2 regions of the Rhizobium sp. BIGb0125 genome follow, and region 1 is predicted to be linked to the other one. Evidence: riboswitches for the same ligand, from Rfam matches in the RefSeq annotation. Region 1 holds a riboswitch; the other holds the start of a gene.
The links. Region 1 has a riboswitch for S-adenosylmethionine ahead of metA (homoserine O-succinyltransferase). Riboswitches for the same ligand answer to the same signal wherever they lie in the genome.

Region 1 (6,049 bases):
TTGACGAAAATCATACGCATTTTCTGAACTCCTCCATCTTTGCCAAGGAAAACGTAAAATCGCTTCCCTGTCAAAGACGGATGAAGAATAGAGGTTCCGGTATGGTGGAAGGAATTTTAGCCTTCCAGTTCCTCACGCAGCATTTCAAGCTCCAACCACTCTTCTTCCATGGTGACCAGCTTGTGTCGCAGCTTTTCCATTTCGTCGGCAAGCTTGCCAAAAGCTGTGGGGTCTTTGGTGAAGAGGTTGGGGTCGGCCATCTTTTCTTCGCGCTTGGCGATTTCGATCTGGGCCTTTTCCATTTCCTTGGGCAGGTTCTCCAGAGCGAACTTCTGCTTGAAGGACAATTTACCCTTGGCCTTTGGTGCATCATCCGACGCAGCTGAAGAGGAGGTGCTTTTTGCCTTTTCCTGCTTTTCCGCCCTGCGCTTTTCCTCGGCCGCGCCCTTGCGTTGTGACATCATGTCGGAATAACCGCCGGCATATTCGATCCAGCGGCCATCCGGCGCATCGGGGTTGGCTGGCGCAATGGTCGAGGTCACTGTTCTGTCGAGGAAGTCACGGTCGTGGCTGACGAGAATGACGGTGCCGACAAATCCGGCGACCACTTCTTGCAACAGATCAAGCGTCTCGATGTCGAGGTCGTTGGTCGGTTCATCGAGGATGAGAAGGTTGGTCGGGCGGGCGAGAATACGCGCCAGCATCAAACGAGCACGTTCACCACCGGAGAGATTCCTGATCGGTGTGCGGGCCTGTTCCGGCTGAAACAGAAAATCCTTCATATAGCCGGTTACGTGCTTCAGTTCGCCATTGACCAGCAGGTTTTCACCACGTCCGTCAGTCAGATAGTGCGCTAGCGTGTCATTCGGGTTCAGTTCTTCACGCTTCTGATCGAGCGTGGCGATGTCGAGATTGGTGCCAAGTTTGACCGTGCCGCTATCTGGTTGCAGCTGTCCGGTCAGCATTTTCAAAAGCGTGGTCTTGCCTGCTCCGTTTGGCCCAACCAGACCAATACAGTCGCCACGATGCACGCGCAGTGAGAAGGGTGCCACGATGGTGCGATCACCATAGGACTTGGTAATGCTGTCGGCCTCGATCACCAGTTTGCCGGATTCACGGGTATCGACAGCTGTGGTCTGCACGGAACCTTGCGGTCCCTTGTGGCCACGATGTTGAGCGCGCATCGCCTGAAGTTCGCCGACGCGGCGCATATTGCGTTTGCGACGGGCGGTTACACCATAGCGCATCCAGTGTTCTTCGCGCTCAATCGCCTTGCCGAGTTTGTGCTGCTCGAGTTCTTCCTCTTCCAGCACCTTGTCGCGCCATTCCTCGAAATGGGCAAAGCCGCGGCTGAGGCGACGCGAAGTACCGCGATCAAGCCATACAGTGGAGTTGGAAACTTTTTCAAGGAACCGACGGTCGTGCGAAATGAGGACCAGTGCGCTGCGGCTTTTCTGCAGTTCGTCTTCCAGCCATTCGATTGTCGGCAGATCCAGATGGTTGGTCGGCTCGTCCAGCATCAGGATGTCGGGTTCAGGTGCCATGACGCGAGCAAGCGCCGCACGACGGGCTTCACCACCGGACAGGCTTTTGGGGTCTTCCTTTCCCGTTAGGCCAAGGTGGTTAAGCAGATATGTAACCCGATAAGGATCATCGCCCGGTCCAAGCCCTTCTTCGGCATAGGCCTGTACGGTGTCGTAACCACTAAAATCCGGTGCCTGCTCAAGATAACGGATGGTCGAGGATGGGTGTCTGAACACCTCGCCGGATTGCGCTTCGACCAGGCCGGCGGCAATTTTCATCAGCGTGGACTTGCCGGAACCATTGCGACCAACGAGGCAGATACGGTCACCCGGTTCCACTTGCAGGTTGGCACCGTTCAGCAGTGGTGTAACGCCAAAGGTCAGCGTGATATCGTCAAGTTTCAAAATGGGAGGCGCCAAGGCTCAGGCTCCAGTCATGTCATAAGGGCGGGCAAGGATGATGGCTCTACCGCTTTTCAGGGAGAAGCGCACCGGACCTTCCGCAACGTTGGAAATTGTGCGGGATGTGCCGAAGGTCAGCGAATAGTCATTCAACGGATAACGGGCGTTCTCGATGTCAAGGCCGTCAAGATCGCTGAAACCGAGAACGGAAAACAGCGAACCGGCGGGTAAGTCGAGTGCTTTCTCGCCACCGGATACCAAGGGGTAGGCCTCTTCTTCACCCGATAGAAGGGTGACATCGTAACCTTTTTCCTTAAGGCTGATGGCATTCAGCATGTGCTGAAAGGCATGGTCGGTTCGGTCGCCACCCAGTGCGCCAATCAGAACGAGGCTTTGGGCGCCACGCTCAATCGCCTGCGAGACAGCGATCTCGCCGTCTGTTGCGGCCTTGCTTGCGGGAAAGGTGTGACGCTCCACATCCGGCCATTTGGTGAGAAGAGCGGTGTCGGTGGAATCAAAATCTCCCACCCACAATTCCGGTGTCAGCGACAGCGGCTGCGCATGGCGCATGCCATTATCAGCTGCGATGACGCGTGTTCCGTCTGCGGCTTTGCGCACGCGCTCGGTTACCGACAGGTTGCCGCCCAGCAGAATTGTAAAGCCCGTTTTTTCCATGCCCCGCCAATAGCCCAAATGTTCGCAGAAGGGAACGGCCAGCGCCTGCAAATGCGGCTATATTGATTTTCGTGGCATGCGGGATTATGTAATCTTCTAGTGGTGATTTGCCGACCGGCTTGCAGCCACTTTAAAGAAGTTGCTAAAGGGTCGAGGAAACGTGGATTTTCCAAGAACCGGTTGCGATTTCGTTGCCGGTTTTTTTGTTTTGTGCGGTTTGTCCGGGCTGTCTGCCTTGGTTACCCGCCGGATGAGAGTGTTCTAATATGCCCATCAAAATACCCGATACGCTGCCTGCTTTTGAAACCCTCATCAATGAGGGTGTGCGGGTGATGACCGAAACGGCGGCTGTTCGTCAGGATATCCGCCCGTTGCAGATCGGGCTTTTGAACCTCATGCCGAACAAGATCAAAACTGAAATCCAGATGGCGCGCCTAGTCGGCGCATCCCCTTTGCAGGTCGAGTTTTCGCTGGTGCGTATTGGCGGACACCGTGCCAAGAACACCTCTGAAGAGCATCTCTTGTCGTTCTATGAGACCTGGGAAGAGGTCAAGCATCGCAAGTTTGACGGTTTCATCATTACCGGCGCACCGGTCGAGACCATTGCTTACGAGGATGTGACCTACTGGGACGAGATGCAGAAGATTTTTGAGTGGACGCAGACCAATGTCCATTCAACCCTGAACGTCTGCTGGGGCGCGATGGCGGCCATCTACCATTTCCATGGCGTGCCAAAACATCCGCTCAAGGAAAAGGCGTTTGGTGTTTATCGTCACCGCAATCTTTGCCCGTCGTCCATCTATCTGAACGGTTTTTCCGACGATTTCCAGGTGCCGGTTTCACGCTGGACCGAAGTCCGTCGCGAGGACATTGAAAAGCATCCCGAGCTTGAAATCCTGATGGAGTCGGAGGAGATGGGTGTCTGCCTGGTGCATGAAAAGAAGGGCAACCGTCTCTACATGTTCAACCATGTGGAATATGATTCCACATCGCTTTCCGATGAGTATTTCCGGGATGTGAATGCCGGTATACCGATCAAGGTGCCGCATAACTACTTCCCGCACAATGATCCTGATATCACCCCGCAGAACCGTTGGCGCAGCCATGCCCATCTGTTTTTCGGCAACTGGATCAATGAAATCTATCAGACGACCTATTACGATCTGAACGAAATCGGAAAGTGAAATTTGCTGATTGCGAAGCGACGGGAAATGACGCAACGTCTGGCCCGTAATTCTTGCAAACGGAGGTCGATATAATGACGAATGGTGCCGCACGGGAAAACTTCGGCGTAACGCCCACCGGCGAAAAAGTGGAGCGCGTCACTATTTCGGCAGGCGGTTTGACCGCCAATATTATCACCTGGGGCGCAGTCATTCAGGATCTGCGCCTCGATGGCCATCAGCCACCGTTGGTTCTCGGCTTTGATAAGTTTGAGGACTATCCGCAATATTCCTCTTATTTCGGTGCAACGCCCGGCCGTAACTCCAACCGTATCGATAGCGGGCGTTTCTCGATTGACGGCAAAGAATACCAGCTTGAACTGAACGAAAAAGGCGTCACCCATATCCATGGCGGCAGTGATGGTATCGGTAAAAGCAACTGGCTGATCATGGAACATGGCCCAAGCCACGTCGTGCTGCAGATCATTGATCCCGATGGCCGTGCCGGTTATCCCGGCAATTGCACGGTAAACGTGACCTACACAATCCGTGAAGGTGGTGTGCTTTCGGTTCTCTATGAGACAACCACTGACCAGCCAACAATCGCCAATATCTGCCAGCATTCCTATTTCAATCTGGATGGTGCAGACACTGCACTCGATCACGAGATCATGATTGCGGCTCACCACTATCTACCGACGGATGAACGGCAGATCCCGACCGGTGAAATTCGTGCTGTTGAAGGCACTGCATTTGACCTGCGCTCATCCACGCCGATGAAGCGTGAGGACAATGGCGAGCAGGTTCTGTACGATCATAATTTCTGCCTGTCGCCTGAGCGCCGCGAAAAGCGCAAGGTGGCACGGGTGTTTGCACCTGCTTCCGGCGTTGCACTTGAGGTGCACACCACGGAGCCGGGCGTGCAGTTCTATTCCGGCTTCAAGCTCAACACAGCCGTTCCCGGTCTCGATGGCCGTCATTACGGTGCCTTTGCTGGCTTCTGCCTTGAAACACAGATTTGGCCGGATGCCGTGAATCATCCCGATTTTCCGAACGGCATCTTGCGTCCAGGCGAGATTCTGCGTCAGGAAACCGATTATATCTTCACGCGCGGCTGATCAGCCAGTCAATCGAGAACACATCCGACATAGCCGCCGGATGCACGGGCGCGGCGCTCATTGAGCGTCGCCAGCCGCTGCGTGCCACGTCCCGGTTTGGAGGCTACACGTTCGATTGGGTTCGGCAGGCTGACGGCCAGAAGTGCCGCCTGTCTGGTGCTGAGCTTGGAGGCTGATGTCTTGAAGTGATAACGGGCCGCCGCTTCGATGCCGTAAATACCCGGTCCCCATTCGGCGACGTTCAGATATATTTCCATCATCCGCCGTTTCGACCAGACGAAGTCGGCGGTCATGGCCAATGGAATTTCCAGAATTTTACGAACGAAGAAACGACCATTCCACAAGAACAGGTTCTTTGCGGTCTGCATGGGAATAGTGCTGGCACCACGCGTGGTATCACCCTGCAATGTGCCCTCGATCACTCCGCTCATCTGCTTCCAGTCAACACCGCCATGGAAACAGAACTGGCCGTCCTCCGACATCATGACGGACCGAACGACATTTGGTGAGATGTCATCGATCGATACCCATTGCCGGTCATAGCCCTGTAACGTCACCAGATCGGCAAGCATCAGCGTAGAGACCGGTCGCATGAATGGCAGTGCGTAAACCAGAATGAGAAAATAGGGCAGGGCAAGGAAGATTAAGATCGCCATGATCAGACGCTGCCTGAGACTGCTTCCCTTCAGCATGGATGTATCCTGCGCATCGTCATCCTGCGACAGTACAACGTCATCATTCTGGTTTTCAGGTGCGACTGCCAATCTTTCAAACCTGTGCCTTTTTGTTCGCCGAACCGTTTCACATTGGCAAGATGCGATCAAGCCTTGCAGATGCTGCAAAAAGCCTGATTTTCATTGCCTGTGTTAACTTCTCATGGCAAAGAGCGCCCATGAAGCCAGAAACAACCTTATTCGAACGCGCATTGCGTGAAAACGCGCAGCAGGTGGAAAATCTGCTGGATAACGTTCTTTCCCCAGCCCATCGCAGCGATGAAATCACCAGACCGGACAACCTGCTGGAAGCGATGCGTTATGGCGTACTGAATGGTGGCAAACGTTTGCGGCCGTTTCTGGTGATCGAGAGCAGCAAGATGCTGGGTGGCAACGCGCTGGCGGCCTTGCGTGTCGGCTCGGCGCTGGAATGCCTGCATTGCTATTCTCTTGTC
Region 2 (6,049 bases), on a different contig from region 1:
CTTGCCGAAGGAAAAACTAGCCCGGCGGAACTGCTGGGCACGGGTATTCTTGCCTTTACCATCGATCAGGGCATGGGCATGCAACCCTATCAGGGTATTGTGCCGATGGATGGATCGTCATTGGAAGAAATTGCTGGCACCTATTTCCGTCAGTCGGAACAATTGCCAACCCGCATCCGTCTGGGCGTTGCCGAGTTCTTCGATCGTGATGAAGACGGCAAGCCGCGGCACGGCTGGCGCGCTGGCGGCGTGCTGGCGCAGTTTCTGCCACAGGCGCCCGAACGTCTGCGCCAAAAGGATCTGCACGGTGGAGATGGCGATGAAGGCGATTTCGAAACCGATCATGATGACGCATGGACGGAAGCGGCAACACTTCTGGAAACTGTCGATACCGACGAATTGACCGATCCGCAGGTGCCTGTTGAGCGCTTGCTGTTCCGACTGTTCCATGAACGTGGTGTACGGATCTACGATCCACAGCCGGTATTTGACCGTTGCAATTGCTCGCGCGACAAGATCAAGGGCGTATTGTCCGGCTTTACCGCAGAGGAAATCCGCGACAGTGAAGAAAACGGCATGGTTTCGGTAACTTGCGAGTTCTGCTCGACAACCTACCGCTATGAAACCAGCGAGTTCGACGTTCTGGCAACTGCCAAGAACTGATCTGGCGGATGGTCGACAAGCACCACACTATCAAAGGCGGGCGTGACGAAAGTTGCGCCCGTTTTTATTTAGTTAAGGACGCGGGTCAAGCCGGGCGTATCCAGCGAGAAGGCTGGAATGGCGACATCGAAAACTTCACCGTCATCGGTTTCCATCTGGTAGTGGCCGAACATCATGCCTGAAGGCGTATCGAGCGGGCAACCGGAGGAATACTCATAGGTTTCACCGGGTTGCAGGTGTGGAACTTCGCCAACCACCCCAGGGCCGGAAACTTCGTCGACCTGACCGTTCTGGTCGGTAATGTGCCAATAACGGTGGGTCAGGCGCACGGCTGCATGGGAGTTATTGGCAATGACAATCTTGTAGCCCCAGACGTAGCGACTATCGTCCGGATCCGACTGTTCTTCAAGATAATAAGGGTCGACAGCAACTTCGATCCCATTTGTCGTTGCACGATACATACGCGCTACCTTTAATGATCTGCTTTATTCTACACTATAACATCCGGTATTCGTCAAGAATTGACATAAAACAGGCGGTACCGAACGCTGACAATGTCGGATAGTAGATTAAATGCTGAAATAGAAGGTAAATTTAGGGCGAAGTGAAAAGCCGTGCTTGATGGAGAGCACGGCTTCGTTTGGTATCAGGCCGAGACCTTGGACAGCGCCTGGGCGAAGTCATCAACCAGATCGTCAGTGTCTTCAATGCCGCAGGACAGACGCAGCGTACCGCTGGCAATGCCCATTTCGACACGGGCTTCATCCGTCAGGTTTTTGTGGGTGGTGGTGCCAGGGTGGGTGATCAGGCTCTTCGCATCGCCGAGATTGTTGGAAATCTTCACGATATCAAGGGCGTTCTGCAGCGCGAAAGCTGCTTCTTTGCCACCCTTCAGCTCAAAAGCCACCATGGTCGACCCGCCGGTCATCTGGCGGGCAATGATATCTGCCTGCGGGTGGTCCTTGCGGCCCGGGTAGATAACCTTTGCAACCTGCTTCTGTTCAGCAAGGAAGTCGGCTATGCGGGTAGCATTGGCGGTCTGTTGCTTGACGCGCAGTGCCAATGTTTCCAGTCCCTTCATCATCGTCCATGCATTGAACGGCGACAGGGCAGGGCCGGTATGACGGTAATATTCCTGGAACTCTTCTTCGATCCATTTCTTGTCGGAAAGCACGACACCGCCAAGGCAGCGGCCCTGACCATCAATGTGCTTGGTCGCGGAGTAGACGACGATGTGTGCACCCAATTCCAGCGGCTTCTGGAAAAGCGGCGTGGCGAAAACGTTGTCGACAACCACCTTTGCGCCAATCTGGTTGGCCAGCTTGGCAACACCGGCAATATCAACCACTTCCAGTGTCGGGTTGGTCGGGCTTTCCAGGAAGAAAAGACGGGTGTTGGGGCGGATGGCGCCTTCCCAGTTGGCAAGGTCACGACCGTCGATCAGCGTGCATTCGATGCCGTATTTTGGAGCCAGCGTCTCAACAACCCAGCGGCAGGAGCCGAACAGGGCGCGGGCGGCAACGATATGGTCGCCAGCCTTCAACTGGCACAGGATGGCGGAGGCAACAGCAGCCATGCCCGATGCGGTGGCGCGTGCTTCTTCGGCGCCTTCCAGCAGGCACATGCGTTTTTCGAACATGTCATTGGTAGGGCTGGCGTAACGGGCGTAAATAAAGCCTTCCGTCTCACCCTTGAAGCGAGCCTCGGCGGCTTCTGAATTTTCGTAGACAAAACCCTGTGTCAGGTAGAGTGCTTCTGATGTTTCGCCGAACTGCGAACGCAGGCTTCCGCCGTGAACGAGTTTCGTTGCCGGGCGCCAGTTATTGCTCATGTCCATCACCTTCAAACAAAAAAACCGGCCGCAAAAGCAGACCGGTTTCGAACACCCGGTCTTTTTAGCCACTTATTTAACGTGGCTGCAAGCCGACCGGCCAAATCACCACGGGATAAAATTGGCATACGCCCGTTAACGGCTTGCGTCAATGCCGGTGTTTTGGTTTTGTCGGTTGGAAAAGCAACAGGTGAGTATCATGAAAAGAACGACCGGTATTTTAACGGATGGAGCCATCCGCGGCCTGTTCGAAAGCGGCAATTTGAAAAGCGAGGCAGCACTGGATGCCGACCAGGTTCAGCCTGCCAGTCTTGATCTGCGGCTTGGTGCAATCGCGTATCGTGTGCGTGCCAGCTTCATGCCGGGTCCTGATTGCACAGTCATGTCCAAACTCGAGCGCCTGCGGTTGCACGCTATTGACCTCAGTGACGGTGCCGTTCTGGAAACCGGCTGTGTCTACATCGTGCCCTTGATGGAAACGGTTGATCTGCCCGCCGGAATGTCCGCGTCTGCCAATCCGAAAAGCTCGACTGGCCGCCTGGATATCTTTACCCGGGTCATCACAGATAGCGCGCAGGAGTTCGACAAAATCCCGGCTGGCTACAAAGGCCCGCTTTACCTCGAAATCAGCCCGCGCACGTTCCCGATTGTTGTGCGCCGTGGCTCGCGCCTGTCGCAAATCCGTTTCCGCATCGGCCATGCGCTGCTCAATGAAGCCGAACTTCTGTCACTGCACGCGGCTGAAACCCTGGTTGCCAGTGAAACCCCGAACGTATCCGGCGGCGGCATTGCGCTGTCGATCGATCTAGAAGGTTTTGGCGAGGACCGTCTGATCGGTTATCGCGGCAAACATCACACCTCGGTGGTAGATGTCGACATCAAGGCGCAGCATGATGTGTTTGATTTCTGGGAGCCTCTTTATAACCGTGGCCGCTCCGAACTGATCCTTGATCCCGACGAATTTTACATTCTCGTGTCCAGAGAGGCCGTGCATGTGCCACCGCTTTACGCGGCGGAAATGACACCTTTCGATCCGCTGGTCGGTGAATTCCGTGTGCACTATGCCGGTTTCTTCGATCCCGGTTTTGGGCATGTCAGCGCTGGCGGCGCAGGCAGCCGTGCTGTTCTGGAAGTGCGCAGCCACGAAGTGCCCTTCATTCTGGAACATGGCCAGATTGTCGGGCGGTTGGTCTATGAACACATGTTGGAAAAACCGCAGGGCCTTTATGGTACCAGCGCAGGTTCCAACTATCAGGCGCAGGGCCTCAAGCTTTCCAAACATTTCCGGATGTGATGGGGCCGCAGCCCACCCAAGACTGACCGCGGCTTGACAGCCGCGGTGATCTGTTGAATCTCTTTATCCATTGCGGGTGTAGCTCAATGGTAGAGCAGCAGCTTCCCAAGCTGAATACGAGGGTTCGATTCCCTTCACCCGCTCCAGTAATTTCAGTAATTCACGATCATCTGTGGTTTGCCTTCAATTTTGAAGCTTGGTTTGGTGCCAAGCAAGGCTGCCGTTCGCGCAATGATTTCCTTGGTCATCGGTGCCGCAGTGGACGCGGCAGTTCGTCCGCCATTGACGCCGGTTTTGGGCGCGTCAACGATGGTCAACACAACGTAACGCGGGTCGTCCATTGGAAAACCGGCGACGAATGCGTTGAAATTGATGTCTTTGGCGTAACGACCATTGATGACCTTGTCGGCCGTGCCAGTTTTTCCACCGACATTGAAACCTTCAACCTGGGCTGCGCGGCCTGAACCTTTCAGGCCATTCCATGTGTAGAGGTAACGCATATCCGCACTGGTTTTTTCCTTGATCACGGCGCGCGAGATAGCCGCCGCATCCTCCATGCTGCGAGGCAGGAAGGTCGGGCTGATCAGATTGCCGCCATTGATCAGGGCTGCGGCGGCAACGGCGGTCTGCAAAGGTGTCGTTGCAATGCCATGACCGAAGGAGATCGTCACCGAGTTGATCTTTTTCCATGTTCTCGGCTGGGTCGGCGTGGCCACACCAGGCATTTCGGTGTCCATCTTGGACAGAAGACCAAGCCGGGTCAGAAATTCCTGATGACCTTCAATGCCAACGCGATCGGCGATATCCGCCGTGCCGATATTGGAGGAATACTGAAAGATTTCCGGGATCGAAAGCGGGCGGTATTTGCCCTTGAAATCGCGGATCGTGAAGCCACCCATGCGGATCGGACGGGAAGCATCGATAACGGTATTCAGATTTATCTTTTCGGCGTCGAGGCCCATGGCCAACGTGAAGCTCTTGAAGGTGGAGCCCATCTCGAATGTCGCGTTACTCATCCGGTTGAACCACCCCTTTTCATATTCCTTGTCGACACTGCCATCGGCAAGTGTGCGGGAGGGCTGATTGGGGTCGTAATCCGGTACCGATGCCATGGCGATCACTTCGCCCGTATCGACATCGAGAATAACGGCGCCTGCCGCCTCGGCCTGATAATCGACCATGGCTTTTGCGGCGATTTCCCGCACCATATTCTGCACGCGCAGGTCAATGGAAAGCCGGACGGGTTCAAGACGGGTGTCGGAGGTCAAGCCGACGGATCTGAGGTCGGCATAACCTTGCTGGTCGATGTAGCGTTCCATTCCCGCCAGACCGAGATTGTCGATGTTGACGTGGCCGACAATATGCGAGGCTACCGGGCCGCCGGGGTAAAAACGCCGTTTCTCCGGACGAAAGCCAATACCGGGGATGCCGAGCGCCAGAATATCTGATTGTTGTTTCGGTGTAAGTTGACGCCGTAACCACTGAAACGCGCTTCCCGATTGCAGCCTTCTGTGGGTGTCCTTCCAGTCGAGATTGGGTAGAACCGTTGCCAGCTTTTCCACGACCTCGTTAGCGTCGATGATTTTCCGCGGTTCGGCATAGAGGGAAACGGTGTTGATGTCGGTTGCAAGCAACTCGCCATTGCGATCAAGAATGTCGGGCCGTGAGGCCATGGCGTGGGCGTTGAATGAAATGGCACCCGTAACGGAGGGGTCGGCCATGCCATATTGGATGAGGCGCGCGCCGATCGTCACATACATGACGGCAAAAGTGGCAATCAAAAGAGTAAGCCTTTGCCGGGCCTGTCGTGTTCGACGCGCTCCGCTGCCCGAGATGGTTCCCCCCGGCGCCTTGCCTTTCACTTCCACGCGGAAGTGAGCGCGGCTTCTAAGCCGGACAATAAAACCAATCATTCGGCCGAAACCCACATTCGTTCAATACGGTGACACCTGGATGGCTCATCACCCGCTGAATGGAAGTGTGTCTGTAAAATGGCTGAAAGCCAACGAAAGTGGCGTTTGTTTTAAAGACGCCATTAAATTTATATTAATATACATCTAAAGTTGCCGAGAGGCGGTTAACGTTTGATTGTCCTTCGGCCGGAAGCATTAAACGTGAAACCGCCACTGGGTGTTAAATCGTCAGGCGATGCCTTTGCCGCCCGTCACACCATAAACCTCACCATTGATGAAGCTTGCTTCCTGTGATGCGAGAAGGACATAAACGGGGGCAAGTTCCACCGGTTGACCGGGGCGACCAAA

Region 2: linked by a shared signal. The riboswitch ahead of M2418_RS15925 (O-succinylhomoserine sulfhydrylase) and the one ahead of metA (homoserine O-succinyltransferase) in region 1 are both predicted to bind S-adenosylmethionine.

What each region holds. Positions count from the first base shown of each region.
Region 1 is NZ_JANUDV010000008.1:141,480-147,528, forward strand. It holds gene M2418_RS21560 (VOC family protein) at 1-20, opposite strand, end outside; gene M2418_RS21565 (ABC-F family ATP-binding cassette domain-containing protein) at 117-1,943, opposite strand; gene M2418_RS21570 (thiamine diphosphokinase) at 1,947-2,600, opposite strand; SAM riboswitch at 2,690-2,766, shown strand; gene metA (homoserine O-succinyltransferase) at 2,867-3,784, shown strand; gene M2418_RS21580 (aldose epimerase family protein) at 3,859-4,881, shown strand; gene mtgA (monofunctional biosynthetic peptidoglycan transglycosylase) at 4,890-5,573, opposite strand; gene M2418_RS21590 (polyprenyl synthetase family protein) at 5,774-6,049, shown strand, end outside.
Region 2 is NZ_JANUDV010000005.1:317,941-323,989, reverse strand. It holds gene M2418_RS15935 (Hsp33 family molecular chaperone) at 1-663, shown strand, start outside; gene apaG (Co2+/Mg2+ efflux protein ApaG) at 732-1,124, opposite strand; gene M2418_RS15925 (O-succinylhomoserine sulfhydrylase) at 1,310-2,494, opposite strand; SAM riboswitch at 2,538-2,616, opposite strand; gene M2418_RS15920 (2'-deoxycytidine 5'-triphosphate deaminase) at 2,694-3,788, shown strand; tRNA gene M2418_RS15915 (tRNA-Gly) at 3,861-3,934, shown strand; gene M2418_RS15910 (penicillin-binding protein 2) at 3,941-5,701, opposite strand; gene M2418_RS15905 (SDR family oxidoreductase) at 5,930-6,049, opposite strand, start outside.